3 regions of the Klebsiella sp. PK18 genome follow, and region 1 is predicted to be linked to each of the others. Evidence: predicted binding sites of a transcription regulator. Region 1 holds the regulator's gene; each other region holds the start of a gene.
What was found. Region 1 encodes CRP, which controls carbon source genes, mostly activating them, when cyclic AMP is high. Its sites were predicted from a motif close to ATGTGANNNNNNTCACAT; they were not measured.
Positions count from the first base shown of each region.

Region 2: a site for CRP is predicted at 7,828-7,845, ahead of AC3EMD_RS00220 (PTS sugar transporter subunit IIB). Genes of this name have one in related genera too.
Region 3: a site for CRP is predicted at 1,208-1,225, ahead of ydfZ (putative selenium delivery protein YdfZ). Genes of this name have one in related genera too.

Region 1 is NZ_CM173493.1:412,748-423,109, reverse strand. Features, by position in the region: gene AC3EMD_RS01960 (hydrolase) at 1-67, shown strand, start outside; gene AC3EMD_RS01955 (YheU family protein) at 64-282, shown strand; gene AC3EMD_RS01950 (phosphoribulokinase) at 319-1,188, shown strand; gene AC3EMD_RS01945 (OsmC family protein) at 1,244-1,648, opposite strand; gene crp (cAMP-activated global transcriptional regulator CRP) at 1,955-2,587, shown strand; gene AC3EMD_RS01935 (YccS/YhfK family putative transporter) at 2,639-4,717, shown strand; gene argD (bifunctional acetylornithine/succinyldiaminopimelate transaminase) at 4,707-5,927, opposite strand; gene pabA (aminodeoxychorismate synthase component 2) at 6,018-6,581, opposite strand; gene AC3EMD_RS01920 (putative adenosine monophosphate-protein transferase Fic) at 6,614-7,216, opposite strand; gene AC3EMD_RS01915 (YhfG family protein) at 7,206-7,373, opposite strand; gene ppiA (peptidylprolyl isomerase A) at 7,480-8,049, opposite strand; gene tsgA (MFS transporter TsgA) at 8,327-9,514, shown strand; gene AC3EMD_RS01900 (cytosine deaminase) at 9,511-10,362, opposite strand, start outside.
Region 2 is NZ_CM173493.1:40,120-50,481, reverse strand. Features, by position in the region: gene AC3EMD_RS00255 (4-oxalomesaconate tautomerase) at 1-1,078, opposite strand, end outside; gene AC3EMD_RS00250 (4-carboxy-4-hydroxy-2-oxoadipate aldolase/oxaloacetate decarboxylase) at 1,079-1,792, opposite strand; gene galB (4-oxalmesaconate hydratase) at 1,789-2,529, opposite strand; gene AC3EMD_RS00240 (LysR family transcriptional regulator) at 2,657-3,883, shown strand; gene AC3EMD_RS00235 (gallate dioxygenase) at 3,880-5,142, opposite strand; gene AC3EMD_RS00230 (MFS transporter) at 5,156-6,526, opposite strand; gene AC3EMD_RS00225 (LacI family DNA-binding transcriptional regulator) at 6,738-7,679, opposite strand; gene AC3EMD_RS00220 (PTS sugar transporter subunit IIB) at 7,973-8,287, shown strand; gene AC3EMD_RS00215 (PTS cellobiose transporter subunit IIC) at 8,299-9,621, shown strand; gene AC3EMD_RS00210 (PTS lactose/cellobiose transporter subunit IIA) at 9,719-10,021, shown strand; gene AC3EMD_RS00205 (carbohydrate porin) at 10,166-10,362, shown strand, end outside.
Region 3 is NZ_CM173493.1:2,952,860-2,963,221, reverse strand. Features, by position in the region: gene AC3EMD_RS14570 (DUF1304 domain-containing protein) at 1-145, opposite strand, end outside; gene AC3EMD_RS14565 (hypothetical protein) at 382-861, shown strand; gene ydfZ (putative selenium delivery protein YdfZ) at 931-1,134, opposite strand; gene AC3EMD_RS14555 (CorA family divalent cation transporter) at 1,434-2,462, shown strand; gene AC3EMD_RS14550 (MalY/PatB family protein) at 2,476-3,648, opposite strand; gene malX (maltose/glucose-specific PTS transporter subunit IIBC) at 3,701-5,293, opposite strand; gene AC3EMD_RS14540 (Mal regulon transcriptional regulator MalI) at 5,467-6,495, shown strand; gene AC3EMD_RS14535 (YdgA family protein) at 6,533-8,092, opposite strand; gene manA (mannose-6-phosphate isomerase) at 8,180-9,358, opposite strand; gene fumA (class I fumarate hydratase FumA) at 9,560-10,362, shown strand, end outside.

The DNA of each region.
Region 1 (10,362 bases):
GCCGGAGATGTGGCTGGAAAGACGCATCCCGGACTGGTTAAACCGTTGGCTGGAGGTCCCCGTATGATTATTCCCTGGCAGGATCTGGATCCCGAAACGCTGGATAACCTGATTGAAAGCTTTGTGTTACGTGAAGGCACCGATTATGGTGAACATGAACGTTCACTTGCCGATAAAGTCGCCGATGTAAAACAGCAGTTGAAACGCGGAGAGGCGGTTCTTGTGTGGTCGGAACTGCATGAGACGGTCAATATTATGCCGCGCGCGCTGTTTAACGGCTAAGGCGACGCCACTACATCGTTTAACCAGGGAGTTGTTATGTCTGCCAAACATCCGGTGATCGCCGTCACGGGCTCCAGCGGCGCGGGCACTACCACCACCAGCCTTGCCTTTCGCAAAATCTTCGCGCAGCTAAACCTGCACGCCGCGGAGGTGGAAGGCGATAGCTTTCATCGCTACACCCGCCCGGAAATGGACATGGCGATCCGCAAGGCGCGGGATCAGGGCAAACATATCAGCTACTTTGGCCCGGAGGCGAACGACTTTGGCCTGCTGGAGCAGACCTTTGTCGACTATGGCCGCCACGGAAAAGGCCAGTCGCGGAAATACCTGCACACCTATGACGAAGCCGTACCGTGGAATCAGGTGCCAGGGACTTTCACCCCCTGGCAGCCGCTGCCGGAGCCGACAGACGTACTGTTCTATGAGGGGCTGCACGGCGGGGTTGTCACGCCGCATCATGATGTCGCCAGCCATGTCGACCTGCTGGTCGGCGTAGTGCCTATCGTTAACCTCGAGTGGATCCAAAAGCTTATTCGCGACACCAGCGAGCGCGGCCACTCCCGGGAGGCGGTGATGGACTCAGTCGTCCGCTCGATGGAAGACTACATCAACTTCATTACCCCGCAATTTTCCCGCACCCATATCAACTTTCAGCGCGTGCCGACGGTAGACACTTCCAACCCGTTTGCCGCGAAAACTATTCCCTCGCTGGACGAGAGCTTTGTGGTGATCCATTTCCGTAACCTGCAGAATATCGACTTCCCCTGGCTGCTGGCGATGCTGCAGGGGTCGTTTATCTCGCACATGAACACGCTGGTGGTGCCGGGCGGTAAAATGGGGCTGGCGATGGAGCTTATCATGACGCCGCTGGTCGAGCGCCTGATGGAAGGCCGCAAGATCGGCTAACAGAAAAAACCCCGGCCAGGCCGGGGTTGAGATGCTTCACAACGGCAGGCGAAGACTACGCCTCGATCACTTCATAGGAGTGGGTGATCTTCACCGCTTTTTCCAGCATCAGCGCCACCGAGCAGTATTTCTCTGCCGACAGATCCACCGCCCGGGAGACCGCGGCATTTTTCAGCGCCTTACCGGTGACGATAAAGTGCAGATTAATATGCGTAAACAGACGCGGCGCCTCTTCGCGGCGCTCCGACGTCAGCTTCACTTCGCAGTTGGTCACCTCATGGCGACCTTTTTGCAGAATAGAAACCACATCGATCGCACTGCAACCGCCCGCCGCCATCAGCACCATCTCCATCGGGCTGGGTGCCTTATCCCCGGAGTTGCCATCCATCAGAATCTGGTGTCCTGACGCGGACTCCCCGATAAAGGTTAACCCTTCAACCCATTTCACACGCGCTTGCATAAAATTTAACTCCAGTATCGCAATTTTCCTGTCAGATTACGCGCACATAACAATTCTCGCAACGGAAGGCGACCTGCGTCATGCTGAAGCGAGACACCAGGAGACATGCGGCGAAAGCTATGCTAAAACAGTCTGGATGCTACAGTATTACATTGATGTACTGCATGTATGCAGAGGAGTTCACATTACGGGCTGTCGAAAAATCATCAGCCAGCTTCCCAGGTATAGGGAAACAATACGATTGCATGCCCGGACGCCGTGTAGTGTCGGCGCCCGGAGATAGCTTATAACAGAGGATAACCGCGCATGGTGCTTGGCAAACCGCAAACAGACCCTACCCTTGAATGGTTCTTGTCTCATTGCCACATTCATAAGTACCCATCAAAGAGCACGCTGATCCACCAGGGTGAAAAAGCAGAAACGCTGTACTACATCGTTAAAGGCTCCGTGGCTGTACTCATCAAGGATGAAGAAGGTAAAGAGATGATCCTCTCCTACCTCAACCAGGGCGATTTCATCGGTGAATTAGGCCTGTTTGAAGAGGGTCAGGAGCGTAGCGCCTGGGTACGGGCGAAAACCGCATGTGAAGTGGCCGAAATCTCTTATAAGAAATTCCGTCAGCTGATCCAGGTTAACCCGGACATTCTTATGCGTCTCTCTTCGCAAATGGCTCGCCGTCTGCAGGTCACGTCTGAGAAAGTGGGCAACCTCGCCTTCCTCGACGTGACGGGCCGTATCGCCCAGACGCTGCTGAACCTGGCGAAGCAACCTGATGCCATGACCCACCCGGACGGTATGCAAATTAAAATTACCCGTCAGGAAATTGGTCAGATCGTCGGCTGCTCTCGTGAAACAGTTGGCCGTATTTTGAAAATGCTGGAAGATCAGAACCTGATTTCCGCACACGGTAAAACTATCGTCGTCTACGGCACCCGTTAAGTTGCTAAGCGGCGTATTGCTCCTGCAGTACGCCGTTTTTGTTTTTCCCTCATGTGGCGCAGGCTGATTTACCACCCGGAAGTCAACTATGCACTGCGGCAAACGCTGGTGCTGTGTCTGCCTGTGGCCATCGGTCTTCTGCTCGGCCATCTCCAGCAGGGGCTGTTGTTTTCCTTAGTGCCCGCCTGCTGCAACATTGCCGGTCTTGATACCCCGCATAAGCGCTTTTTCAAACGCCTGATTATCGGCGGCTGTCTGTTTGCCGGATGCAGTCTGGTGGTGCAGTTGCTGCTCGCCCAGGCCATTCCTTTGCCGCTTATTCTCAGCGGTCTGGCGCTATTGCTCGGCGTCACCGCGGAGATCAGTTCGCTGCACGCTCGCCTGCTGCCCGCGTCGCTGATCGCCGCTATCTTTACCCTGAGCCTGGCGGGCAATATGCCCATCTGGGATCCACTGCTGATCTACGCTTTCGGTACGCTGTGGTACGGCGTGTTTAACTGGCTCTGGTTCTGGCTGTGGCGCGAACAGCCGCTGCGGGAGTCGCTCAGCCTGCTTTACCGGGAACTGGCTGACTATTGTGAAGCCAAATACAGTCTGTTGACCCAGCATACCGATCCGTCGACCGCCCTGCCGCCGCTGCTCACCCGCCAGCAGAAGGTAGTCGACCTGATTACCCAGTGCTATCAGCAGATGCATATGCTGGCAGCCAACCAACGCAACGATCACAAGCGTCTGCTGCGGGCGTTCCAGGTTGGGCTGGATCTACAGGAACATATTTCGGTTAGCCTGCATCAGCCAGAAGAGGTGCAAAAGCTGGTGGAACGCAGCCATGCCGAAGCGGTGATCCGCTGGAATGCCCAAACCGTCGCTGCCCGCCTGCGCGTACTGGCGGATGATATTCTCTATCATCGCTTTCCGCAGCGCTTTCAGATGGATAAACAGATTGAGGCTCTGGAAAAGATCGCCCGCCAGCATCCGGACAACCCGGTCGGTCAGTTCTGCGCCTGGCACTTTAGCCGTATCGCCCGGGTGCTGCATACCCAGCGCCCCCTGTATGCCCGGGATCTGATGGCCGACAAAGAGCGTCGTTTACCGCTGTTTCCCGCGCTAAAGAACTATCTGTCGCTGAAATCACCCGCACTGCGCAATGCCGCGCGCATCAGCGTGATGCTGAGCGTCGCCAGCCTGATGGGCAACGCCCTGCATTTGCCGAAGCCCTACTGGATCCTGATGACGGTGCTCTTCGTCACGCAAAATGGCTATGGCGCCACGCGGGTGCGAATTGTTCACCGGGCGGCGGGAACGCTCGCCGGCCTAGTCATCGCCGGGCTAACCTTGCACTTTCACGTTCCGGAGAGCTATACCCTGAGCGGGATGCTGCTGATTACCCTGCTCAGCTATCTGATCATCCGTAAACACTATGGCTGGGCGATGGTAGGCTTTACGGTGACGGCGGTGTATACCCTGCAACTGCTGACGCTCAACGGCGAACAGTTTATTGTCGCCCGGCTTATCGACACGCTTATCGGCTGCCTGATCGCCTTCGGCGGGATGGTCTGGCTGTGGCCGCAGTGGCAGAGCGGCCTGCTGAAAAAAAACGCCCACGATGCGCTGGAGGCCGACCAGCAGGCGATTCGCCTGATCCTCAGCGCCGATCCAAAAGCCCCCGCGCTGGCCTATCAACGCATGCGCGTCAACCAGGCGCATAACGCGCTCTACAACTCCCTGAATCAGGCGATGCAGGAGCCCGGTTTTAATACCCACTACCTGGAAGATATGAAGCTGTGGGTGACGCACAGTCAGTTTATCGTCGAACACATCAACGCTATGACCACCCTGGCCCGGGAGCATACGATGCTCACCCCGGATCTTGCCCAGCGCTATCTCGAATCTTGTGAGATTGCCTTGCAACGCTGCCAGCAGCGGCTGGACAGCGATGGTCCCGGCAGCGCAGGGGATGCTAATATTCTGGAGTCGCCGGAAACAGAGGTGCCGAACGGTCCGTTAAGCACCCTGGAGCAGCACCTGCAACGCATTCTGGGCCATCTGAACACCATGCATACCATATCGTCAGTAGCATGGCGTCAGCGGCCGCATCATGGCATCTGGCTGCGGAAGATCAGCCGTTAATCACCTTTGCCACTGCCTGGGCAAAACGCGCCATCCCCTCGGCAATATCCTGCTCGTCGATGATCAGCGAGGGAACAAAACGCATCACGTCCGGCCCGGCGTTGAGCACCATGACGCCGGCTTGCGCAGCGGCATAGAGGAAATCACGCGCGCGGCCCTTGTGCTGCGGCTTGAGTTCGGCGCCAATCAGCAGGCCCATCCCGCGAATATCACTGAACAGATCAAATTCAGCATCCAGCTGCTGCAGGTGTTTGACGAACAGTTCGCGCTTCGCGCTCACGCCATCCAGCACCGCCGGGGTATTGATTAGATCGAAGGCGGCGTTGGCGACCGCGCAGGCCAGCGGGTTGCCGCCGTAGGTTGAGCCATGGGAACCCGCATGGAAGGCGCTGGCGATCTCATGGGTGGTCAGCATGGCGCTGACCGGGAAGCCGCCGCCGAGCGCTTTGGCGCTGGTCAGAATATCCGGCGTCACACCGTAATGCATATAGGCGAACAGCGATCCGGTACGTCCCATACCGCACTGCACTTCATCAAAGACTAACAACGCCTGGTGCTGATCGCACAGCTCACGCAGCCCCTGCAGGAAGGCCGGCGTCGCTGCCGTCACGCCGCCTTCGCCCTGAATCGGCTCCACCACCACTGCGCAAGTGTGGTCATCCATCACCGCTTTTACCGCCTGCAGGTCGTTGAAGGGAACATGGACAATATCCGCCGGTTTCGGGCCGAAACCATCGGAGTACTTCGGCTGCCCACCGACGGAAACGGTAAACAGGGAGCGGCCATGGAAGGCATTATGGAAGGCAATGATTTTGGTTTTATACGGGCTATGGCGGGTCACCGCATAGTGACGCGCCAGCTTAAAGGCCGTTTCATTGGCTTCCGTACCGGAGTTCATAAACACCACGCGCTCGGCGAAGGTGGCCTCGACAACTTTACGTCCCAGACGCAGCGCTGGCTCATTGGTAAAGACGTTGCTGGTGTGCCACAGCGTTTCGCCCTGCTCGTGGAGCGCCGCCACCAGCGCCGGGTGGCAATGGCCGAGCGCCGTCACCGCGATACCGCCGGCAAAATCAACATACTCTTTGCCCTGCTGATCCCAGACGCGGCTGCCTTTCCCTTTCACCGGGATGAATTCTGCTGGTGCATAAATCGGCAAAATAATTTCATCGAATGTGGCGCGGGTGATTGCCGGTTGTTCAGTTGCCATGTCTTGCCCATCCCTCTTCGTTATGCAGATGTAATCATGAAAATATAATCACAAAATATGCATAAAAAATCAGTCAATGGCAACTGAAAATCACCGCTTCAGAAAGTTTTCCAGCAATTGATGGCCCTGCTCGCTGAGGATGCTTTCCGGATGAAACTGCACGCCCTCAAGATCCCAGTCGCGGTGGCGGATCCCCATAATCTCAGCGCTGGCGCTGCGGGCGGTGACGATAAACTCGGGCGGGAGCGTCGGCGGATCAATCACCAGCGAGTGATAACGGGTCACCGTCAGGGGATTATTCAGCCCCTGAAACACCCCTTCGCCGTTATGCTCGATAAGCGAGGTTTTACCATGCATCACCTGTGCCGCCCGTACGATGGTCGCGCCAAACGCCTGGGCTATCGCCTGGTGCCCGAGACAGACGCCCAGTAGCGGCGTTTTCCCCGCATAGTGGCGGATAACCGCGAGGGAAATCCCCGCCTCATTCGGCGTGCAGGGGCCTGGCGAGATCACGATTTTCTCCGGCGCCAGCGCCGCTATCTCCTCCAGCGTCAACGCATCATTGCGCCTGACCAGTACTTCCGCACCCAGTTCGCAGAAGTACTGATACAGATTCCAGGTGAAAGAGTCATAGTTATCGATAAGCAGGATCATAGCGGCTCCGGAACAATCAAAACCGGGCTATTCTACTCAGATTCCCGCGCTTCGCTTACCACTTTGCGAAAGATCGCCACCAGCGGAGCCGGATCGCCCATCGCGCTCTGCTGGCAGGCCGCGCTCCAGCCGGCGGGGTCGACGTCACGCCAGTCAAGCAGGTAGCCGGCATGTATCGCCAGCTGTTCAAAGAAAATGCGCTGGGTCAGGCCATTGCCAAGACGAAAAGGGTGCAGCACATTAATTTCGCCATAGAACCAGCTCAGGCGTTCAATAAAGGTCTCGCGCGGCAGGCCATTGAGATAATCCTCCTGCTCAAGGGCCTGCATCAGGGCGTTCCCCTCCTCCTCGATCCGGGCAAAGTGGCAGAACGGCGTATCGCCCAGGTAGAGGTTCACTTCACGTAACCGGCCGGCCCAGTCAAACAGATCCTGATACAGCTGATGATGAATCGCGCACAGATAGGGTAAGCCGCGCACCCGCGGCCCCAGCGGCAAGGTTGCCGCCCGCAACGCCGTCATCTCAAAGGCGGCCTGTTGCAGATTTTTAGCCTGCCGGATGCCGAGGCGGTTGCGCAGGACATTCAGCGCCGGGTAGAGGTAAGGATCGCGTTCATCGCCGAATTTATCGCTCATACTCCCTCCGCAGCGTCGCCAGACGCGCCAGCGCCTCTTCGGCAGTCAACGTAACCAGCGGCACCGTCACGCCTTCAAGGCGACGACTGGCCTGAAAATTGGTATTGCGTGTCTGTTCCCAGAGTCGGGATTTTTGCTTTTCGGTGAGTGGACGCATCGTCGCCCCCCTTATCGTCCCCTGTGTGCCACAAGTATAAGCAGCAATTTCAGGTTATGCCGGGAGGCAACCGGGCGCGGCGATAGCACACCGCGCCGTGGAAGGATTAGGGCAGCACTTTCGCAGAGAGGATAACAACCGGTTTGGTCGGCACATTCTGGTATGGGCCGACGTTATGGGTCTGGACCTGGGAGATCTTATCCGCGACGTCCATACCTTTCACTACCTTGCCAAACACCGCATAGCCAAAGTCGCGCTGACCATGGTCAAGGAAGGCGTTATCCGCCACGTTGATGAAGAACTGGCTGGTGGCGCTATCCTGGTCGGCGGTACGCGCCATCGCGATGGTACCGCGGGTGTTGCGCAGGCCGTTGTCTGCTTCATTCTTAATCGGCGGGTTAGGCTGTTTCTGCTGCATCTGCTCGTTAAAGCCGCCGCCCTGCACCATGAAACCCGGGATCACGCGGTGGAAGGTGGTGTTGTTGTAGAAGCCGCTGTTGACGTACTTCAGGAAGTTATCCACGGAAATCGGGGCTTTCTGACTGTTTAACTCAAGCTCAATGTTCCCTGCCGAGGTGGTCAGCAGCACATGCGGATCGCCCTTTGCCGCCATGGCCGGGGAGAACGCTGAAATGGCGAAAACGGCAGCCATCGCCGCCAGTGTTGATTTGAGCATGGAAATTCCTTAACGGAGCAGAATAAAAGCGAGTGCCTTGATTCTAAAGAGCCTTTGCATCCTGGGCCAGCCTTTTACCAAATTTTACTTAGCTGTAATAATTGTAACCGCGCAAACGTTCTCCTGTGCGGCGAATAAAGTGTGATACATGTCACATTAAACCATGCAAAAGATAACCACTTTCACAATAAACATTTGATTACATCACCTGAACGAATAAAATCTGTCCGCCCGGCGCAGCGTCAACGCGCTTTACCTTTCTATTCACAGGCCAGTCATGACTAACAGCAACCGTATTAAGCTCACATGGATCAGCTTCTTCTCCTACGCCCTGACCGGCGCGTTGGTGATCGTCACCGGGATGGTGATGGGTAACATTGCGGATTATTTCCATCTGCCCGTTTCCAGTATGAGCAACACCTTTACCTTTCTGAACGCCGGTATTCTGATCTCTATCTTCCTCAATGCCTGGCTGATGGAAATCGTGCCGCTGAAAACTCAGCTGCGCTTTGGCTTTATTCTGATGGTGCTGGCGGTGGCCGGCCTGATGCTCAGCCACAGCCTGGCGCTGTTTTCCGCGTCGATGTTCGTTCTCGGGCTGGTGAGCGGGATCACCATGTCGATCGGGACCTTCCTGATCACCCATATGTATGAAGGCCGTCAGCGCGGAGCGCGTCTGCTGTTTACCGACTCCTTCTTTAGCATGGCGGGAATGATTTTCCCGATGGTCGCCGCCGTCCTGCTGGCGCGCAGCATCGAGTGGTACTGGGTCTACGCCTGTATTGGTCTGGTGTATGTCGCCATTTTCGTCCTGACTTTCGGCTGTGATTTTCCGGTGTTGGGCAAAAAAGCGCAGAGCGAAAACAGCCAGCCGGTAGTGAAAGAGAAGTGGGGCATCGGCGTGCTGTTCCTCTCCGTTGCGGCGCTGTGCTACATCCTCGGTCAGCTGGGCTTTATCTCCTGGGTACCGGAATATGCGAAGAGCCTGGGCATGAGCCTCGGGGATGCCGGTAAACTGGTGAGCGATTTCTGGATGTCCTACATGATCGGCATGTGGTCATTCAGCTTCATCCTGCGCTTCTTCGACCTGCAGCGTATCTTAACCGTCCTCGCCGGGCTCGCGACGGTGCTGATGTACCTGTTTATCAATGGTTCCCCGGAGCATATGCCGTGGTTTATTCTGACCCTGGGCTTCTTCTCCAGCGCCATCTACACCTCGATCATTACGCTCGGCTCGCAGCAGACGCGGGTCGCTTCGCCGAAGCTGGTGAACTTTATCCTCACCTGCGGCACCATCGGCACCATGCTCACTTTCGTGGTCACCGGCCCGATTGTGGCTGCCAGCGGTCCACTGGCAGCGCTGCACACCGCTAACGGCCTCTATGCCGTGGTATTCGTGATGTGCTTTATCCTCGGCTTCGTCTCCCGTCACCGCCAGAACAACGCTCAGGCGGCGTCTCACTAAGCCTTCGGCCCCTTTGCGTCCGCAAGGGGGCTGTTCCTCATAAAAGAGAGCTCCTCGCCACCGCGGTCGGTCTGGATCCAGGTTTGCGCCAGCTGGGTGGTCGCGATCACCCTTCCCTGACGAATTGACCAGCGCACAGGCACCTGGCAGCGGACGGCCTCAAAGCCATTCTCCGCCGGGAGAATGATCAGGTTAGCCGGGTTGCCGCTGACAATGCCGTAATCCTCCAGGCCAAACGTGCGGGCGCTGTTGGCGGTGATAAGCTTCAGACCGTCGTTGATCTGCTGGTAGCCCATCAGCTGGCAGACGTGCAGGCCCATATGCAGGACCTGCAGCATATTGCCGGTCCCCAGCGGGTACCACGGGTCAAAGACGTCATCATGACCAAAGCACACGTTGATCCCCGCCGCCATCAGCTCCTTCACCCGGGTAATCCCCCGTCGCTTAGGGTAGTCATCAAACCGGCCCTGCAGATGAATATTCACCAGCGGATTGGCGACAAAGTTGATACCGGAGAGCTTAAGCAGGCGGAACAGGCGCGAGGTATAAGCGCCATTATAGGAGTGCATGGCGGTGGTATGGCTGGCCGTCACCCGCGCCCCTATCCCCGCCTTTAACGCCAGCGCGGCAACGGTTTCAACAAAGCGCGACTGTTCATCGTCAATTTCATCGCAGTGAATATCCAGCGGGCGATCATATTTTTGCGCCAACCGGAAGGCGATATGCAGCGACTCCACCCCATATTCACGGGTGAACTCAAAATGCGGGATGGCCCCAACGACGTCCGCCCCCAGCTTGAGGGCCTCCTCCAGCAGCGCCTCGCCATTGGGGTAAGAGAGGATCCCCTC
Region 2 (10,362 bases), 370 kb from region 1:
CACGCGGCCAGACGCGGGCCGGAATAAAAACCTCGCCAGCAAACAGCAGTCGCGCCGTGCGTAACAGGCCGCAGCCAGCCAGGGCGCCGTCAGCATCAAGCTGAAGCGTTACGCTAAATTCGCCTGTCGGATGCTCAACGCTGAGCAGCGGCGTATCGCCTGGCGCTACCTGCGCCAGGCCCTGCGCGACAGAGCCGGGGAGCAGACAAGCGCTGGCCACGCTCACCGCGCCAAACACGCCGATTGACGCGTGGCAGCGGTGGGGGATAAAGGTGCGGCTGCTGATGGCGCCGCCGTGTCGCGGTTCGGCGATCAGGGTCATCTTGGGCACCGTGCGCTGGCTGACGTCGCCAAGCTGCATCAGCGGCCCGGCCTGCAGGCGAATCGACTCCAGGCGACGTTTAAGCGCATCGTCATTATCCAGCTGTTCGCGCGTCTCATAGCCGGTGCAACCGAGGTCGGAAGCGCGCAGCAGGATCACCGGCATACCGTTATCGATGCAGGTCACCTCAACGCCGTCAAAACGGTCACGAACCCGGCCGGTCGGCAGCAGCGCCCCGCAGCTGGAGCCCGCCACATCAAGAAAATGGAGCAGGATCGGGCTGGCGCTGCCCGGCACGCCATCGATACGACTCTCGCCGGCGTAGTCGACCCCGTCGGCATCGCAGGGGATCTCTGCCACCGCCAGTTGCCCCGTGTTCTCCATATAAATACGCACCCGAGTGAGCGGCGCATCGTGGCGAACCAGACCACGCTCGATGGCGAAAGGGCCAACGGCGGCAAGAATATTGCCGCAGTTTTGGCCGTAATCCACGGTGGCCGCCGCCACGTTCACCTGGGCAAACAGATAGTCCACATCGGCGTCAGACCGTGCGGAGCGGCGGATAATCGCCACTTTACTGGTCAGCGGATCGGCGCCGCCGATCCCGTCAATTTGCCGGGGATCAGGCGAGCCCATCACCGCCAGCAGCACCGCATCACGTTGCACCGGATCGGCAGGCAGATCGTCAGCCAGAAAACAGGCTGCCTTCGAGGTGCCGCCGCGCATCCATAGACAGGGGATTCCGCGTTGCGCCATTTATTCCTCCACCTCGTCTGCGCGGTCATAATACCGCAGCCCCTTTTCCGCCAGACGCGGGCGCATCGCGTAAATATCCAGCCCCAGCTCGCCATGGCGCATCCGCTCACGCTTCGCAAGCTCATTGCTCATGCGGGCTTCCGCTTTATCAAGCACATCACGGACCTGCGCGTGAGGCAGCACCACGACGCCATCGTCGTCGGCCACCACGACATCGCCCGGCTGCACAAGCTGACCTGCGCAAATCACCGGGACGTTAACCGAACCGAGGCTCTCTTTCACCGTTCCCTGGGCATAAACCTGACGGGACCAGACGGCGAATCCCATCTCCCGCAAAGTCTGCGAATCACGAATGCCGATATCGCCCACCAGACCGACCACGCCGCGCGATTGGAGAGACGTCGCCAGCAGATCGCCGAAGAAGCCATCGCCGCACGGCGACGTCGGGGCCACCACCAGAATATCGCCGGCGCGGCACTGCTCGACCGCGACATGAAACATCCAGTTGTCGCCTGGCGTCACCAGCACGGTTACCGCGTTGCCCGCCCGGCTGACGCCCTGCTGAATCGGACGGATTACCGGCCCCATCAGCCCCTGGCGCTCCCAGGCTTCATGGAGCGTCGCCACCCCGGCCGCCTCACAGCGGCGCAAAACCGCCTCGTCATGGCGCGGCAGATGGCGGATCACAAGGCCTTTTTTATTTAACAGGTTCATGCCAGGTTCTCCGTTACGCGGGGGAAGATGCTCTGGAAGGCTTCGCCGTGAACGATATCGCGCGCGGCCGTGATGCCGATATTGCGTTTGGCCTGCACTCCGCGCTGCAGCGCCACGCGGGTGTAGTATTCCCACAGATGCTCCTGACCCTGCATGCACTGAATGGCCTGATACTTCTTCTCCCAGACGGCGGTGATGTCCAGTAACACATCGGGTTTCCAGTTGCACTGCTCCGGCTGGTGCGGTTCGAAACAGTAAACCGGGGGAGCAGCGACAATTTTCTCGCCGGGGCGATAGCCTTCTGCCTGAGCGATAATCCGAGCCTCCTGCGCCAGATGGGAGGCCAGCGGATGATCGTAGTTATAGGGATCGTGCAGGGAGTGCGTCAGGACAAAGTGGGGCTGGATACGGCGATACACATCCGCCAGACGAAACAGCGTCTCTTTATCGGCGCGCAGCGGATAGTCGCCGATATCAAAGAATTCGACGCTGGCGCCCAGGATCTCAGCGGCGGCCTGCGCCTCTTCGCGACGCACCTGCTTCACCGCCTCCTCGGTCATGTTGCCTTTGCGCCACAGTTTGGCGGACTCGCCGCGCTCGCCAAAGGATAAACAGACCACATGGACCTGATAGCCCTGCAGGGCATGCAGCGCTATCGCACCGCCCGCGCGCCAGACGAAATCGGCTGAGTGGGCGCTGACGACAAGGGCACTTTTTTCGCTAACCGGATGAGACATGATGGCTTCCTCTGTTGTTTTTTTCAGCTTGTCATGTCCCGTCGCAGGGAGGTAATTCGTTAACTTGCGAAGGCTATGATTTTTATTTATGTTGTCGACTCACTCACTGTTTCAGGCCTGACGAACCATGCTGAAGAAAAAGCACGATAAAATCATAAATATCATGCAGCTGCGCTTTTTCTGTCAGGTCGCGCTGCGCGGCAGCGTCTCGCGTGCGGCCGATGACTTATTCCGCACGCAGTCAGCGATAACCCGGGCGATCCGCGACCTTGAATCCGCCTTGAACCTCACGCTGTTCGAACGCCATTACAGCGGCATGGTGCCCACCGAGTATGGCAAGTGCATCCTGCCGCGCGCCCGGCGGGCGATTGACGACCTGCAGGCCATTCCGGCGCTGTTGCAGAAACACCATACCCGCACCAGCGGCCCGCTGGCGGACGCCGGCTGGCTGTTCAATACCCGCCGGTTAGCCATATTTATTCAGCTCTATCACGTCAACCATACCCAAACCGTCGCGCAACAGTTGGGGATCACCCAGCCGGCGGTCAGCGCCGCGCTGAAGGTCCTGGAGAAAGGGGCGGATTCGGCGCTATTTCGCCGGACGCCAGAAGGGGTGCGCCCCACGCCCGCCGCGGAGCTACTCTATCCCCCGGTAAGCAGAGCGCTCAACGAGCTGGAAAACATCTGGAGCGATATCGCCGCCCGTCGCGGGGTGCTGGAGGGCACCGTGCGCATTGGCGCCCTGCCGCTGAGCCGGACCCGGCTACTGCCCTCCGCCATCGCCGCCTTTCTGGCTCAGCACCCGGGCATTACCCTCATGACCAATGAAAGCCCGTATGAGTCGCTGGTCGCCGATATGCGGGCAGGTAATATCGATTTTATTATCGGCGCCCTGCGTCAGGATGAAGATCTTCCGGACCTCTGTAGCGAGGCGTTATTTGAAGAGGATATGTTGATTTTACTGCGTAATAACCACCCGCTGCTGCGCCATCCGGATCCGCGCAGCCAGCTGGCGACCGCGCAATGGGTGCTGCCGCGCGCCAACGCGCCGGCGCGCCATTTGCTGGATAAGGCGTTTATCACCCTGGGGCTGCCGCTGCCCCAACCGACGGTGGAGACCGGGGATGCGGCGATGGTGAGAGGATTGCTGCAGGACTCCGACATGCTGGCGGCGGTCTCCGCCAGCCAGATGCGTTTTGAAACTGACAATGGGCTGCTCAGCGTGTTGCCGGTCCCCCTGCCCGATACCACCCGGCGTATCGGGCTGACGTTTCGCGCCGGCAGCCTGCCCTCCCCGGCGACGCAGGCGCTGTTGCGTTTTATCTATCAGCAGGTTCAGGACGGGACCGTTTAACGTTTACCCGCCACCGAATAGGTTACCTGTTGGTTGCGCGTTTGCTGAAACGCCTCCAGCGTCTGCCCGCGCATCGCGGCGTAAATATGCAGGTTGGATACGCCGACCACCGCGCCCATTTTCTCCAGCAGGAAGAAACTGGCGCCATACTGAATCAATCCCCGCCAGTCGCGTGCGTTGAGCAACTGCTGTTCCTCCTCACTCAGTCCGGCTTCGGCATAAAGCGACTGAGGCGACTGCAGAAAACGTTCGCGCCAGGCAGGCTCAATCAGCCGATGCAGGAAACGGTTAAGCCGCAAGCCATTCAGGCTGCGCTCGTGGGTAAAAGGATAGGTTCCCGGCAGTTTCTCCACCCCGGCCAGCTGCTGCGCCATATGCTGGCGATGGCGCGTCAGGGTATCGACGGGGGGCAGGCGCGCATTGTTCTCAAGGATCAGCGTGGCGATACCGGTCATCGACGGCAGGTAATAGTCGCGCCAGGTTTCGGTGACATTGGCTGATAGCGCGCCGCGCATCACCAGCCACATGATCACTTCGGACCCCTCCATCCCCCCCAGCTCAGCATATTCGCCAAGGGTCATTTCGGTGAGCTTTTCCGGGTCATTAACCAGCATGTCAACAAACTGGGCATCCCAGTCGGGATTATTAAATCCGCAGCGCTCGCCATGAACCTGATGCGAGAGCCCGCCGGTCGCGACAATCGCCACATTGATATCTTCCGGGAAGCTTTCAATTGCCCGGCGCAGCGCCTGGCCGAGTTTGTAACAACGGCGCGCGCTCGGTACCGGAAATTGCAGCACGCCGATCTGTAACGGGATCACCGCCGTCGGCCACCCCTGCGCTTCATCCCAGGGCAGCAGCGCCGAAAGCGGCGAGAAAAGGCCGTGGTCGAGCTTTTTATCCATAAAGAACGACATATCAAACTCATCGGCCATCAGGCTGGCGCCAATGTGCCTTGAGAGCGCCGCATTGCCCTGGACCGGCGGCAGACAGCGTGGTCCGCCGCCTTCATCGGCAACGTCATATTGACTGTCGATTCCCAGCGTAAAAGTCGAATAGTGATCGAAGAAAAAGGCGGTCACATGATCATTAAAGATGTACACCAGCGCATCCGGTTTTTTCTCCTCCAGCCAGCGCTGCAGCGGTTCGAAGCTCTGGAAGATCGGCGACCACGCCGGGTCCTGCTGTTTATGATGATCGACCGCGAAGCCGATAGTCGGGGTATGAGAGACGGCGATACCGCCGAGAATGTTAGCCATCAGATAACTCCACTTATCGGTGTTCCAGGGGGGATGACAAAGCGTCCAGTTCTGCCTCTGTGAGTCGAGGCTTAGCGTGATTCATACGGTGCAACAAAATACAGATCCCCGCCAGGCAGGCCGGCAGCGCAAGCACCAAAAAGATCGACGAGTGTCCCGGCACGGCCAGCATCAGCATCCCACCCAGCGTGGAGCTGAGAATAGCCCCGGTACGGCCGATACCATGCATCCAGCTGACGCCGGTAGCACGGATCTCGGTTTGATAATAGGCTGGCGAATAGGCCTGCAGACCGTTCTGCGCGCCGTTAATGCACATCCCGCTGATAAAAATCAGCACCGACAGCGCCGCCGATCCGAAATCCATCAACCCCTGGGACAACAGGCACAGGCAGCCGAGGAAATAGGTTGCCGCAATCACGGCTTTCGCCGAAGCACGATCCATCAGCATACCGACAAGGATCCCGCCCAGCGGGCCGCCGAGCTGGAACAAGCCGGTCATCATCGCCGCCTGCTGCAGCGACAGCCCGCCGGAGCGGAGAATGGTTGGCAGCCAGCCGTTCAGCAGATATATCACGAACAGCCCCATAAAATAGGTCAGCCACAGCGCTATCGTGCCGCGGGCATAGCCATGCCGAAACAGCTGCGCCACTTTATTGCTGCGCGTGATGGGCGGCGCATTCAACTGAAAAACGGTTTCCGCCGTAAACTGGCCCCCAAGCCGGTTAAGCGCCCTGGCGATCTGCTCGCCCGGTAGCCGGCGCGCCACCATGTTCATCGCCGACTCCGGTAACATCACGATCATAAAGGGGAGCACCACGAGCGGCAGCACGCCGCCAAAAATCAGCGCCGAGTGCCAGCTGTAATGCGATAACAAACCGGCGGCGATAAAGCCGCCGAGGCCGGAACCCACGTTAAAACCGCTGTACATCAGGGTGATCATCACCCCTTTACGCCGCTCCGGCATATATTCTGCCACCAGCGTGACGCAGTTGGGCATCACCGCGCCAAGGCCAAGGCCAGTAAGAAAACGCATCAGCGCCAGTTGCGATGGGCTTTGCGCCACGGCGCCGGCCAGGCTGAACAACGCAAACAGCGCCACCGACCAGAGTAAAATGCGTTTTCGGCCGTAGCGGTCAGAAAGCGGGCCCGCCACCAGGGCGCCAATGGCGACGCCGAACATGGCCGCCCCAAGAATCGGCCCCATTTCAGCCCGGCTGATGCCCCAGTCCTCAATGAGCGCCGGGGCGACAAAGCCCATCACCGCGGCGTCATACCCATCCAGCATAATGATGATGAAACAGAGCAGCAGCACGTTCCATTGAAAGCGCGAGACCGGACGGGCATCTATCCACGCTTTCACATCGACAACGTTCATGTGATTCATAGGGTCACTTCCTTAAGCAGGCGGTACGAATGTTCTGGTTAGTGTTTTTTGAGTGGAACTTTCGTACTCAACTTAAGGCAGGTCACGCAGGCTGTCCGGTTCGAAAACCCGGCGTCAGATATGAGTTTTATTTATAATGTGAGGGATACGACAAAAACCAGCCAGCAAAAAACCCGCAGCCAACGGCGGCGGGTCAGGGCAAGAGCGGTGTTCAGTGCTTCGGAATAATTAAATCGCCGCGCAGCGGGCTGCCGCCCGGGTTGTCCGTTTTCTCGGTCAGCCAGTTGACGATCCGCGACGCCATCGCGTCCATGGAATATTCAATGGCCGGAATGGTGGGGATACCGGGCAGCTGTAACGATCCGGCGAGGCTAAACACCATCACATTTTGCGGAACGGCGCGGTTAAACGCCTGCAGCTGCGGCACCACGCGCTGCGCCTGCTGTTCATCGCTCACCAGCAGCGCGTTAAAGTTCAGCGTCGTGGCGTTATTGACCAGCTCCTGCACCGCCACCGACGGCGAGGTGTTATCCAGAAACACCAGGTTGCGATTAAACGGCAAAAAGTTTTTTTCCAGCGCGTGCTTGTAGCCCAGCAGCACCTGGTCGGCAAAGCCGCTGCTCTGCGGATGAATCAGCGCAATCTGCCGTCTCCCCTGGCTAATCAGATAGTGGCAGGCGGTTTCGGCAGCGAAGGCATGATCGAACTGAATGCTGTTGTCGCCCTCGCTGTCGAGGCAGTCCACCAGCACCACGTCCGGGCGGTTAATATTCAGGGGAAAACGCGCGCCGATGATCAGCACGTTATCGCACAACCCGCAGGTCAACTCCTCCAGCGAGCTCATCACGCCGTTGCTGGTGTTGGCGAAGCGCAGCAGCAGGTGCTTCTGGTGCTGGCTGAGCTGTTTTTCCAGGGCGTAGAGATAGCTGGTGGTTTGGTTGATGTTGTCCTGGGCGCAGATGACGCCGATACAGCCGGTGGACTGGCTGAGCAACGACTGGGCTATCATGTTTGGCCGGTAATTGAGCGCTTCCGCCGCCTGCAGCACCGCCTGACGACTGGCTTCCTTCACGCCACGTGAGCCGCTCAACACTCGCGACACCGTGGCTTTGGAAACCCCGGCAAGTCGTGAAACATCATTGATTGTCGACATCATTTTCCCCTGCGCGGGCGCCGCGTCCCGCCAAAATCCTGTAAACCTGAATCGCTTCAATTGTGACCAGCGCAGTATATCCATTTCACCATTTGTTTGGAAACCGATTTTCCATTTCAGCGCAAAACATCGCCAAATCGACAGAATAATGTGAGCGAAATCCAATAAATCCGCCCCATAAGCAGGAGATCTTGACCACTATCACAGTTCTGCTTTTTATGAATGGAAACCGGTTTCCGTCTGATATCAAATCATCCACGCAATAACTTTTTACATTTTGAGGATGGTCGTCGATGTACAAGATTATGCTGTGCTGCTCTGCCGGGATGTCCACCAGTCTGCTGGTCAGAAAGATGGTGGAGGCGGCGAATGAACGTGACCTGCCGGTGCAGATTGATGCCTATGGCGTTTCCGAATTTGACATGCAGTTTCCGCAGTATCAGGTGGTGTTGCTTGGCCCCCAAGTGAAATACATGTTGAAAACCCTGTCTGACAAAGCGGCTTCCCTGAACATTCCCGTTCAGCCCATCGATACGATGGACTACGGTATGCAGCGGGGAGACAACGTCCTGAATTATGCTCTGTCGCTGATCCCAGCGGCGCACTGAGAGGTGTTGAAATGAGTTCTCTGTATCAGTCCATGATTGCCGTGATCGAGCAATCTATTACTCCGCTGGCAGGACGCCTTGGGCAGCAGAAATACGTTATCGCTATCCGCGATGGCTTCACTGCCGCCTTGCCGTTTATGATCATCGGCTCTTTCATGCTGGTATTTATCTTTCCGCCGTTTTCACCCGATACCACCAACGGCTTTGCCCGCGGCTGGCTTGATTTCTCCCAGCACTACCGCGAACAGCTGATGCTGCCGTTTAACCTCAGCATGGGCGTGATGACCTTCTTTATCTCGGTCGGCATTGGCGCCAGCCTCGGTCGTCAGTTTCAGCTCGATCCGGTGATGTCCGGTCTGCTGGCGTTTATGGCCTTCCTGCTGGTCGCCGCGCCCTATGCCGATGGCAAAATTTCCACTCAGTATCTGTCCGGTCAGGGCATTTTCACCGCGCTGATCACCGCCATCTACTCCACCCGCGTTTATGCGTGGCTGAAGCAAAACAACATTACGATTCGTCTGCCGAAAGAGGTCCCCACCGGCGTCGCCCGTTCGTTTGAAATCCTGATCCCGGTGCTGGTGGTCATTGCGACTCTGCATCCGCTGAACCTGTTTATCGAAGCGCAGACCGGGATGATCCTGCCGCAGGCGATCATGCATCTGCTGGAGCCGCTGGTTTCCGCCTCCGACTCGCTGCCGGCGATTTTGCTCTCCGTTCTGATGTGCCAGATTTTCTGGTTCGCCGGGATCCACGGCTCACTGATTGTTACCGGCATTATGAACCCGTTCTGGATGGCCAACCTGTCGGCAAACCAGGCGGCGCTGGCGGCGGGTACGGTGCTGCCGCACGTCTATCTGCAGGGCTTCTGGGATCACTATCTGCTGATTGGCGGTGTCGGTTCGACTCTGCCGCTGGCTTTCCTGCTGCTGCGTAGCCGGGCCACTCATCTGCGCACCATCGGCAAGATGGGCATTGTGCCGAGCTTCTTTAATATCAACGAGCCGATTCTGTTCGGGGCGCCAATCATCATGAACCCGATGATGTTTATCCCCTTCGTCTGCGTGCCGATGGTCAACGCGGTGCTGGCTTACGGCGCGACGCGTCTTGGCTGGCTGAGCCAGGTGGTGTCCCTCACTCCGTGGACCACGCCGGCACCGATTGGCGCGTCGTGGGCGGCCAACTGGACCCTGAGTCCGGTGGTGATGTGCGTTATCTGCATGGTGATGTCGGCGGTTATTTACCTGCCGTTCCTGCGCGCCTATGAACGTTCCTTAATGAAAACCGAAGTTGAGAAAGCCAAAAATAGCGTTCCAGTGGCAGAAACCGTTAGCTAATCCCTCTCCTTCCGGAGAGATAATAAGATGACAGCGTAATAATGCAGAAAATGGACTTTCACTGCATTATTAAATAATAAATACCTCAGGAATACACATGATTGAATTAGAAGATGCGGTAATGGAAATTATCGTTAATGCGGGACAGTCACGCTCATTATGTTTTGAAGCGCTGCATGCGGCCCGAACCGGAAATATCGACGAAGCGCGCTTACTCTTAAATGAGGCCGACGGCTACGCCCGCCGGGCGCATCAGATGCAGACCCAGCTCATCGGGCAGGATGCCGGTGAAGCGCGTCAGCCTATGACGCTGATTATGGTACATGCCCAGGATCATCTGATGAATTCGCTGCTGGCCCGTGAGTTCTCAGAAGAATTAATCCATCTGTACCAGCGTTAATTAATATGGAATAACGTCAGCGAGAATATTATTCTCCGGCGTCGCTGTACCCTAAAAAACAAATCAGCTTATTTTGGTTATTTATTTTAGCCAGAATGGGATGGTTATTATCTGAAATATATTAATTATTAAAGCGAGATAACCATGAATACTGTGAAAAAACTGCCTTTAGCCATGGCGGTGGTCGCCGCGCTGTGCCCAATTTCTGTCATGGCGCAAGAATTTACGCAGGAACAGATCGACGCCATCGTTGCCAAAGCCGTTGATAAAGCGCTGGCCGACCGCCAGGCGAAAATCGACGCCGCGGCCAACAAAAAGGTCGACGTGATCACCAACCCGCA
Region 3 (10,362 bases), 2.5 Mb from region 1:
CCGCCAGCACCCGGGTCTCCCGGGCGAAATCGGCGCTGAGGTTAAAGGCCCGGCGCCCGGCGGGGGCTTCCCAGAGAAACATCTCCAGCACCAGGATGGCGAGATGAATAATAGCGACCAGCGCAACGAGGAGAGTGGCTAACACAGTAGTCCTTAATCAATAAGATGAATGTGTCTGCAGTATAGCTGCAAGCGCTAACGAAGCGGGAGCGCCGCTGCTATAGTGCAGATAGGGTCATGTTTTCTGCCGCGACCAGCGTCGGTTATCTGATTGCCCTTCGGTTTAGCTTAGCGGTGCTAGTATGCCGGGTTCTTTTTTACGGGTGTGGTGTAGGTTGCTGAATGTTAAATAAATTATGGATTTTGTTATCAGGGCTACTGGTGGTTGCCATGCCGTCGGCGCAGGCCGGGGAATTAAACCTCTATTCGATGAATACCGGCTCCTATGTTTATCATATGACCGGTAACCACGGACAATATAACGAGCATTTCAATAACAATTTTTTCTCGGTGGAGCGCAAGTTTTCTCAGGATTCAAAATACAGCGTGCTGGTCGGAACGATGAAAAACAGCTTTGACGATCGCTGTTTGACCCTCGGCGTGCGCCGCGACTGGCTGAAAAACGATACTGGCTGGGTGCTGAAAGGGGTGTATGCCTATACCGGGGAATTTTTCTTTGACGCCTTCAGCCACTGTGGGGATTCCGGCACCTACCACACCGCCAAAAAAATCACCGGCGTCGGTTTTTCGCCCTACCTCTATCATGGTCTGCAATATAACTTCACCGATTATTTCGGTGTGGAAGGCGGCATTATTGTGCCGGCGATCTTTGTGATGAGTATTCAGTGGAGCTTTCGCTAGCCGCTTTATTATCCGGGAAAAGAGCAGGCCGCCTCAGGTGGCCTGCTACTGATGACCTGGCGGCAGGAATTAATGGAAGCCGAGACGGATCAGATCTAACGGGCAAAAGCGGCCCTCGCAGCCGTCGATTTCAACGCAGTCCGCCCGGCGAAGCTGCTCGGCGGTTTTCCCTTCACCATGGATAGCTTTAATCACGCCTGTTGTGCCGTTACCGGCGATCATTACCATGCTGCCGGTAGCAATAGCGTTACGATTACGGTCATAGGTTTTCATGGTCTCCTCCTCAATAAACCAGGGTAAGCAATGATTAAGCGGCTAAAGTAATACGCTTTTTTTCCTAAAAAAGTTTTGAGGATAATCAAATTTATTTTAATAACCCCAGAGCGAAAAGGGCCAGAAGTCCCCTCTATTCGCGCCGATCGCATCGCCTGCGTGGCGCGCGACACTGACGGCAATATGTCATTCAGGTTACTGTTTTATGACCAGATTATTAACCTTGCCAGCCCGCGGAAAATAGCGAAAGATGGCGCTATTCGGGCATCAACAGTGCCAGTGCGTGTCCTGAGGGAGCCATGAGTCAAGACGTCACCGCGAAGATGTTAAAGCCCGATTTTGATAGTGAAGTTTCCGGTCTGGTGCATGGTTATCTGTTTCATGAACAGCGCCCCCCGCAGCCCATCGCCTCTGGCGAGGTGTGCGCCCGTTATCAGGCGCTCGCCGATGACAAGGCGTTTATCTGGTTACACCTGAATCTCAATCATGCCACCGCCGAAAAATGGTTAACCAGCCACTTTCCGGTGGCGGACTTTTTCTTCGAGGAGATCCGCAGCGGCTCGCACACCACCCGCATTGAGCGACAGGGGGAGAATCTGTTCGCTGTGCTCAACGATGTGCTGTTTCGTCCGCAGGATACCAGCGCGGAAACCGCCACGCTGTGGCTCTACTGTAGCCCTAAGCTGGTGGTGACGGCGCGCTTCAAACCGTTGCGGTTTATCGAATGGATGCTGCCGCGTCTGCAGACGCTCAGGGTGAATACCTCTACCGAGCTGCTGGCTTTTCTGCTGGAGGAGCAGGAGGAAGTGCTGGAGCAGGTCGTCCGCCAGGCCAGCCGCCATGTCGACCTTATTGAAGAGCGTCTCCTGAGCAATCACGTGCAGCGCAACCGGGCCGATCTGGCGCGGCTGCGGCGGATGCTTTTACGTTTTCAGCGGCTGCTGGCGCCGGAGCCGGCGGCGATGTTCCGGCTGCTTAACCGGCCGCCGGCGTGGATGGATCGTGCAGTGGTGCAGGCGTTTCGTCAGTTCACCGAAGAGTTTAGCGTGGTGCTCAACGACCTGTCCGGCCTGATCGAGCGTATCAGTCTGCTGCAGGAGGAGATTGGCGCCCGCCAGCTGGAGCAGAGCAACCGCACCCTCTACACCCTGACGGTGATCACCGTTCTCGCGCTGCCGATTAACATCGTCGCCGGTTTCTTCGGCATGAACGTCGGCGGGATCCCGCTGGCGAGCAACCACCACGGGTTTATTCTGCTGGTGGTGATAGTCGCCATCTTTACCCTCGGCGCCGGCTACCTGGCATTCCGCCGGCGCGATGACCTGTAGATTGCGCGTCGAATCAGCTGAGGCTGCGCAGGGCGGCAATCAGTCCTTCGACACCGCGTTCCAGCTTCTCGCGCGGGCAGCCGACGTTGAGGCGCAGAAAGCCGTTGCCCTCAGGACCATAGGTATAACCCGGCATAATCGCCACCTTCTGTTCGGCGATCAGCGCCTGCTGTAGCGCGTGGTCGTCGATGTTCAGGGGGCGCAGGTCGATCCACGCCAGGTAGGTGGCCTCCGGCGGCTGCCAGCAGAGTGCGGGGAAGGCATTGTTAAGCGTAGCGGCGACATAGCGCATATTCGCCTGCAGATAGTCACGCAAGGCGTCGAGCCAGGGAGCCCCGTCGCGGTAGGCGGCGATATGGGCGACCAGCGCCGGCACGGAGGGAGAAGAGAGCCCGTCGCGGGCCTTCAGCGCCTGCAGGTAGCTGTCGCGCGCGTTCGCCTCGGGGATAAAGCCATAGGCCCCGGTAAAGGCCGGAATATTAAAGCTCTTCGAACCGGAGGTGAACAGCGCCCATGGCCCCTGAGCAACCTCGCTCCACGGGATATGGCGGTGTTCGCCCCAGGCCATGTCCATATGAATTTCGTCGCTAATCACCCTGACGCCATGTTTTTGACACAGGGCCGCCATGGTTTGGAGCTCCTCGCGACGCCAGACTTTCCCCGTTGGGTTGTGCGGGCTGCACAGCAGCAGCAGGGTATTCTTCGGTTCCGCCAGCACGGCTTCCAGGCGGGCCATATCGCAGTGCCATTGATTATTCGTCAGGGTCAATGGCACCGGGGCAATCTCCCGGCGGTTAGCGGTGATGGTCTTATAGAATGCATCGTAGGCAGGGGTATGGACGACGACGCCGTCGCCTTCGCTCGACCACTGGCGGATGGTTTCCGCCACCATGTAGATAACCGACGGCCCGTAGACCACCGTTTGCGGATCGATGACGCTGTTAAACCGGCTGGCGTACCAGTGGGCAATCGCCCCGAGAAACGCCTCGTTCCGCCAGCGACTGTAGCCGAATACCCCGTGGGCCAGCCGCTGGCTGACGGCGTCGAGAATGCAGGGCGCGGTGGCGAAATCCATATCGGAGATGGTGAACGGCAGCAGGTCGGCGGCGCCAAACCGGTCGGCGACATAGTCCCACTGTGTGCACCAGGTACCGTGGCGGTCGATGGGGGTGGCAAAATCAAACATCGGAACTTCCTTAGCGAATGTCCCCCTCCGCGCGGAAGGGGGACCAGTGGGGTCAGGCCTGAACAGTATTCATCAATACGGCCATTTCATCTTTTACTGACTGCACCTGCGGGCCAATAACCACCTGCAGGTTATGCTGATTGAGCTGAACCACCCCGATGGCGCGATGGGCTTTCAGCGCGGCGGCGTCCACTTTGCTCATATCGTGTACCGACAGACGCAGACGAGTAATGCAGTTATCCAGCGAAACAATGTTCTCGGCGCCGCCGAGCGCCGCCAGAATCGCCGGCACGTTATAGCCGGATTTGCCGATGGTACCGGCGACGGCTTTCTCCACGCTGGCGGCGGTGTCGATATCGCGGCCCGGCGTTTTCAGATTGAAGCGGGTAATGGCGAAGCGGAAGATGGCATAGTAGACCGCGAACCAGATAGCCGCTACCACCGGCACCAGATACCACTTGGTCGCCAGGCCATGCAGGATGCCAAACACCACGAAGTCGATGATATTGCCGTCGGTGTTGCCGATGGTCACCCCGAGCACCGCCATGATGGTAAAGCCGAGACCGGTCAGCAGCGCGTGGATGACATACAGCACCGGCGCGACGAACAGGAACAGGAACTCCAGCGGCTCGGTGGTGCCGCCGACCACGCAGGCGATGACCCCGGAGATCAGCAGGCCTTTAATTTTATGCCGGTTTTCCGGACGGGCGCAGTGGTACATCGCCAGCGCGGCTCCCGGCAGGCCGCCGAGGAAGGCCGGCATTTTACCCTGCGACAGGAAGCGGGTGGCGCTTTCGGAGAAGCCGTGGGTGGTTGGGCAGCTTAGCTGCGCCTGGAAGATGGTCAGCGCGCCGCTGACGCTGTGGCCGCAGACGTCGAGGGTACCGCCGGCTTCAGTGAAGCGGATCAGCGCCACCAGGATGTGGTGCAGGCCAAACGGCAGCAGCAGTCGCTCGCCGGTGCCGAAGATCATCGGGCCAAAATCCCCGGCGCTGTTGATCATCTTCCCGAGGGCGTTGATCCCCATGGCGAAGACTGGCCACACCAGCGGGATCGCCAGCCCGACCAGACCCAGCACCACGGTGGTGATGATCGGCACGAAGCGGGTGCCGCCAAAGAAAGCCAGGGCGTCCGGCAGGCGAATGTTATGGAAGCGTTCATGCAGCAGCCAGACGATAATCCCGGCGATAACCGCGCCGAGGATCCCGGTATCGATCGACGGAATACCGATGATGTTCTGGATATTGTTGGCCTTCAGGATCGCGGCGTCGGTGGTGGGCAGAATGCCTTTCGCCGTCAGCCAGAAGTTGACCGCCAGGTTCATGACCGCGTAGCCGACAAAGCCGGCGAAGGCGGCGACGCCTTTGTTCTCCCGCGCCAGCCCCAGTGGGATGGCGATACAGAACATGACCGGCAGGAAGCTGAAGGCAAAGGAGCCGACTTTGCTCATCCAGATAAAGATGGCCTGCAGCAGCGGCATATCCAGCCACGGCAGCAGCGTCAAAACATCGTGACTGCTTAACGAACTGCCGATCCCCAGCATGATCCCACAAAACGAGAGCAACGCTACGGGCAGCATAAAGGTTTTTCCGAGCTGCTGGAAAAACTCCCATAAAGTGATTTTTGGTGCTGTTTTCGCCGTCATAACACGGTTCCTGATTCTCAAGTGGTCGGGAAGAACTAACGCCACGGCAAGATAAAACGTTTTACCATTTTTTAGTGCGATAAAAATCACATAATCAAGCGATAATAAGGTTTATAAAGATTGCACAATGATAAAACGTTTTATCGACAGGCAAGGGAGTCAGCCAGCACGTTATGGCTATCGCAAAAAAGATCACCATCAATGATGTGGCGCAGGCCGCCGGGGTCTCCGTGAGCACCGTCTCGCTGGTGCTGAGCGGTAAAGGGCGCATCTCCAGCGCCACCGGCGAGCGGGTTAATCAGGCCATCGAACAGCTGGGATTTGTGCGCAACCGCCAGGCCGCCTCGCTGCGTGGCGGGCAGAGCGGGGTGATTGGCCTTATCGTTAGCGATCTGTCAAAACCGTTTTACGCCGAATTAACCGCCGGCCTCACCGACGCCCTGGAAAGGCAGGGGAAAATGGTGTTCCTCACCCAGGGCGGGCGCAGCGGCGAGAAGATAGACCAGCGGTTTGATACCCTCGCGGCGCAGGGGGTCGACGGGGTGATCATCGCCGGGTCGATCGATCGCGGGAGCGAACTGCGCGAGCGGGCCGCGCAGGCCGGCGTGCCGCTGGTGTTTGCTTCCCGCGCCAGCTACCTTGACGATGTCGACCTGATCCGCCCGGACAACATGCAGGCGGCGCAGCTGGTGACCGAGCATCTTATCCGCCGCGGCCATCAGCGGATCGCCTGGCTTGGCGGGCAGAGCTCGTCGCTGACGCGCGCCGAGCGGGTCGGCGGCTATTGCGCCACCTTGCTGAAATACGGTCTGCCGTTTCACAGCGAATGGGTGCTGGAGTGCGAGTCGAGCCAGAAGCAGGCGGCGGAGGCGATGGCGGGGCTGTTGCGCCAGAATCCGACCATCACCGCGGTGCTGTGCTACAACAACGTGGTGGCCACCGGCGCGTGGTTTGGTTTACTGCGGGCCGGAAGGCAGAGCGGAGAGGATGGCGTCGAGAGCTATTTCGAACAGCGGGTGGCGCTGGCGGCCTTCGCCGACGTGCCGGAGGCGGCGCTGGATGACCTGCCGCTCACCTGGGTAACGACCCCGGCGCGCGAGATGGGGAAAACCCTGGCAGAGTCGATGCTGCGACGGCTGGAGGAAGGCACCGGCGAGGCGCGAAACCAGATTATGCCGCCGCGGCTGGTGACACGGAAGTGAGGGAGACGGCGCGATGGCCGTCTCCTGAGACGATAAGTTACGGCTGCGGGGCGGCGTCGTCCTGCTGAGGAGCGGCGTCATCCTGTTGCGGCTGGCCTTCCTGCGGCGCCGCGTCCGGTTGAGCAGGCGCTTCCAGACCAAACATCGCGGCAAAATCCTCCAGCGGCATTTTCTGTCCGTTCAGCGTCACCTGGCCGTTAGCGTACTGCAGGCTGCTGCTGATGGCGTTATCTTCCATGGTGGTGATGCGGAACATCTGGCCCATCGCCGCCAGGCCTTTGACCTGCTGATCGGCGAGTTTGGCCGCATCGGCTGGCTGGTAACCTTCCAGACCGGCGATTTTGGTCATCAACTCCGTCGCCATATCCACCGGGATCACCACCTTGCCGTCAAGGGACTGCACCACGCGATCCAGACTGTCCGCCAGGGTCTGCGGTGGGGTGGTCACCTGGGCCGGATCCTTCAGCAGAACCGACAGATTCAGGGTACTTTCCCCTTTGGCATTGCGCCAGCTCAGCGGAGAGATGGTCACCGACGGGTTGCCTTTAAGCAGGATCGGCAGCGCATTGAACAGGGTTTCGGTTAACGCCTGCTGGTACAGTTCCGGGTTTTGCGCCAGTTCCGGTTTTGCCAGCAGCGCCTGAGACTGTGCGCTGTACTGCTGACTAAACTGGTGCCACGCCTGACCGTCGACATTATCCACTTTCAGCGTCAGTTTGCCGCTGCCCATATCCTGCCCCTGCAGCTTGAGGCTGTTCACGGTGTAGTTCACCTGGCTGTTCACGCCTTTGCCGTCCTGGGTCAGCGTCGAGCCGCCGTCCAGCGCCATCCCGTCAACCAGCGCCAGCTCTTTGCCTTCGACGCTGATGGCCAGTTTATCGAGGGTCATTTTTTGCTGGCCGATACGTTCGTTGAAGCTGGCCAGTTCGGTGGCGCCGTCGGTGGTCAGGTTGACGAAGCGCAACTGTACCTTCTGATTATATTCGTTGAGCGCATCGATCTGCCCGCTGCCGGCCTGGCCCTTCAGGCTGATGTTTTTGCCGTCGCGGTCGGCGTCGAGTTGGAACTGACCGCCGCTGAAGGTGACTTTCTCATCACCTTTGGCATAGTCGAGGGCATTGAGCACGATCGCCGACTGGCTATCGCCGCTGTAGGCGATGCGTGTATCGACGGTAAAGGGAGTGTTGCCTTTGGCGATCTCGAACAGCGCCTGGCTGGCATCATTTTTCACCAGCGTGGTGTGGACCGAGGCCATCGCCGGGGCCAGATTAAAGGTTTTTAATGAGGCCAGCGGGAAGGGTCCATGATCGACCACCTCGTCAAGTACCACGCTCTGTCCGGTGGCCAGCCAGCTGTTGGCCTGACCGGCGATCGGCTTAACCACCAGCTGCAGATGGCTGCTGAACAGCCCGCGCTGGTAATTCTGATAGCTCAGCTCCAGACCTGATTCCGGCGCGCTGCTGCGTAGCTGCGCGTTAGCCTGCTGCACCATATCGGCGATCCGGCCTTCCAGCTGTTTGCCGGTGTACCAGGCGCCGCCTGTCCATACCACGCCCAGCGCCACGATGATGCCTGCTGCGACCAGCGATTTTTTCATAGCATTTGTCCATAAATGAAGCCAGGCGGAGAGACCGCCTGGCTGAGTTGTCATCATTCAGTAAGCGCGACCTGAAAGGTCAGTCACTTACTGGAGCTTATTGAACACGCGCGCCACGCGGCCGCGTCCGCTGACCTGCACCGGTGATTCGTTGGCGGCCACGAAAGCCGACTCGCCCGGCTTGAGCGTCAGGCTCTGGTCACCTTTGTGCAGTACGGCTTCGCCGTCGACGCAGAAAATAATCGCCGCGCTCGCCTGAGCCAGATCGCTGGCCTCGGCGGAGAGGTCGTGCAGCGAGAAGGCAAAATCTTCCACCGGGATCGGGAAGTCCAGCTCTGCGCCGTGCTGCTGCGGCTGGGTCAACAGCTCACCCGCCGGTTTGGCTTCGAACTTGACGTTAGCGACCAGCTCAGGAATATCAATGTATTTCGGCGTCAGACCGGCACGCAGTACGTTATCCGAGTTGGCCATCACCTCCAGCGCCACCCCCTGCAGATAGGCATGCGGCGTTTCGGCGAACAGGAACATGGCTTCGCCAGGGTTCAGCTTCACCACGTTCAGCAGCAGCGGCGAGAAGAGGCCGCTGTCGTCCGGATAGAATTCAGCGATCAGACGGATAGTCTGCCACGGTTCGCCCTGTTCACGGGCCAGTACGTCGCGCAGCACCTGCAGCGCCTTGGCTTTTTCCTCACCCTGCATATTGAGCAGGCTGGCAAACAGCTGGCTCAGGTGAGTCGCGTCCGGCTGCTGCAGGAAGGCGCCAATCGCCGGATGCGCGCTAGCCACCGGCTGCAGCAGGGTGACAATCTCGCTGAACTCGCGAAACGCATTCATCGCCAGGAACGGCGTCAGGGCAAAAACCAGCTCCGGCTTGTGGTTTGGATCTTTATAGTTACGCTCGGCGGCGGAGAGCGGGATGCCGGCGGCGTTCTCGCGGGCGAAACCTTCTTCCGAGGCCTGCTTGTTGGGATGGACCTGAATAGAGAGCGGCTGAGCGGCGCACAGCACTTTAAACAGGAACGGCAGCTCACCAAAGCGGGCGGCAACCTTGTCGCCGAGCAGGGCGGTTTTATCCGCGTCAATCACCTCGCGCAGCGAACGCGGCTGGCCGTCGGCCGCCAGGATCTGCGAGCTGCTCTTCGGATGCGCCCCCATCCACAGCTCCGCCATCGGCAGGTTGTCCGGGTTGGCAATGCCATACAGTTCAGTTAAAGCGGTGTGGCTTCCCCATGCGTAGTTCTGTACGGCGTTGATCAGCTTTTGCATTCTCATTCCCTGTATCAATCAAAGTAAAAATTATTGCTCTATTAAACCAGTAAACCGTGGAGAAGCAACTGCTGAAAGAAAAAGTCGTCCCTGTCTCAGTTTTTGTTAAAAAATTGTGTAAGATTGATCGACTCGCTTTTCTACAGGCACATGGAGTCCCTGCCTGAAACATAATCAGCCAAAGCAGTAAGTGAGAGTACAATGTCGAATAAACCGTTTGTTTACCAGGATCCTTTTCCCCTCAAAAAGGATGACACCGAGTATTATCTCCTCAGCAGTGATTACGTCTCCGTCGCCGAATTTGCCGGCCAGGAAGTGCTAAAAGTCGACCCTCAGGCGCTAACCCTTCTGGCGCAGCATGCTTTCCACGACGCCTCCTTTATGCTTCGCCCGGCGCATCAGCAGCAGGTGGCGGATATCCTTAACGACCCGGAAGCCAGCGAAAACGACAAATACGTCGCCCTGCAGTTCCTGCGCAACTCGGATATCGCCGCCAAAGGCATTCTGCCCACCTGCCAGGACACCGGCACCGCGATCATCATGGGTAAAAAAGGCCAGCGCGTGTGGACCGGCGGCGGTGATGAAGCCGCTCTGGCGCAGGGTGTGTACAACACCTATATCCAGGACAACCTGCGCTACTCGCAGAACGCGCCGCTGGATATGTATAAAGAGGTTAACACCGGTACCAACCTGCCGGCGCAGATCGATCTTTATGCTACCGATGGCGATGAGTACAAATTCCTCTGCATCGCCAAGGGCGGCGGTTCGGCGAACAAAACCTATCTGTACCAGGAAACCAAAGCGCTGATCACCCCGGCGAAGCTGAAAAACTATCTGGTTGAGAAGATGCGCACCCTCGGGACCGCCGCTTGTCCGCCGTACCATATCGCCTTTGTGATCGGCGGGACTTCGGCGGAAGCGACGCTGAAAACCGTCAAGCTGGCCTCCACCAAATACTACGATGGCCTGCCGACCGAAGGTAACGAGCATGGCCAGGCGTTCCG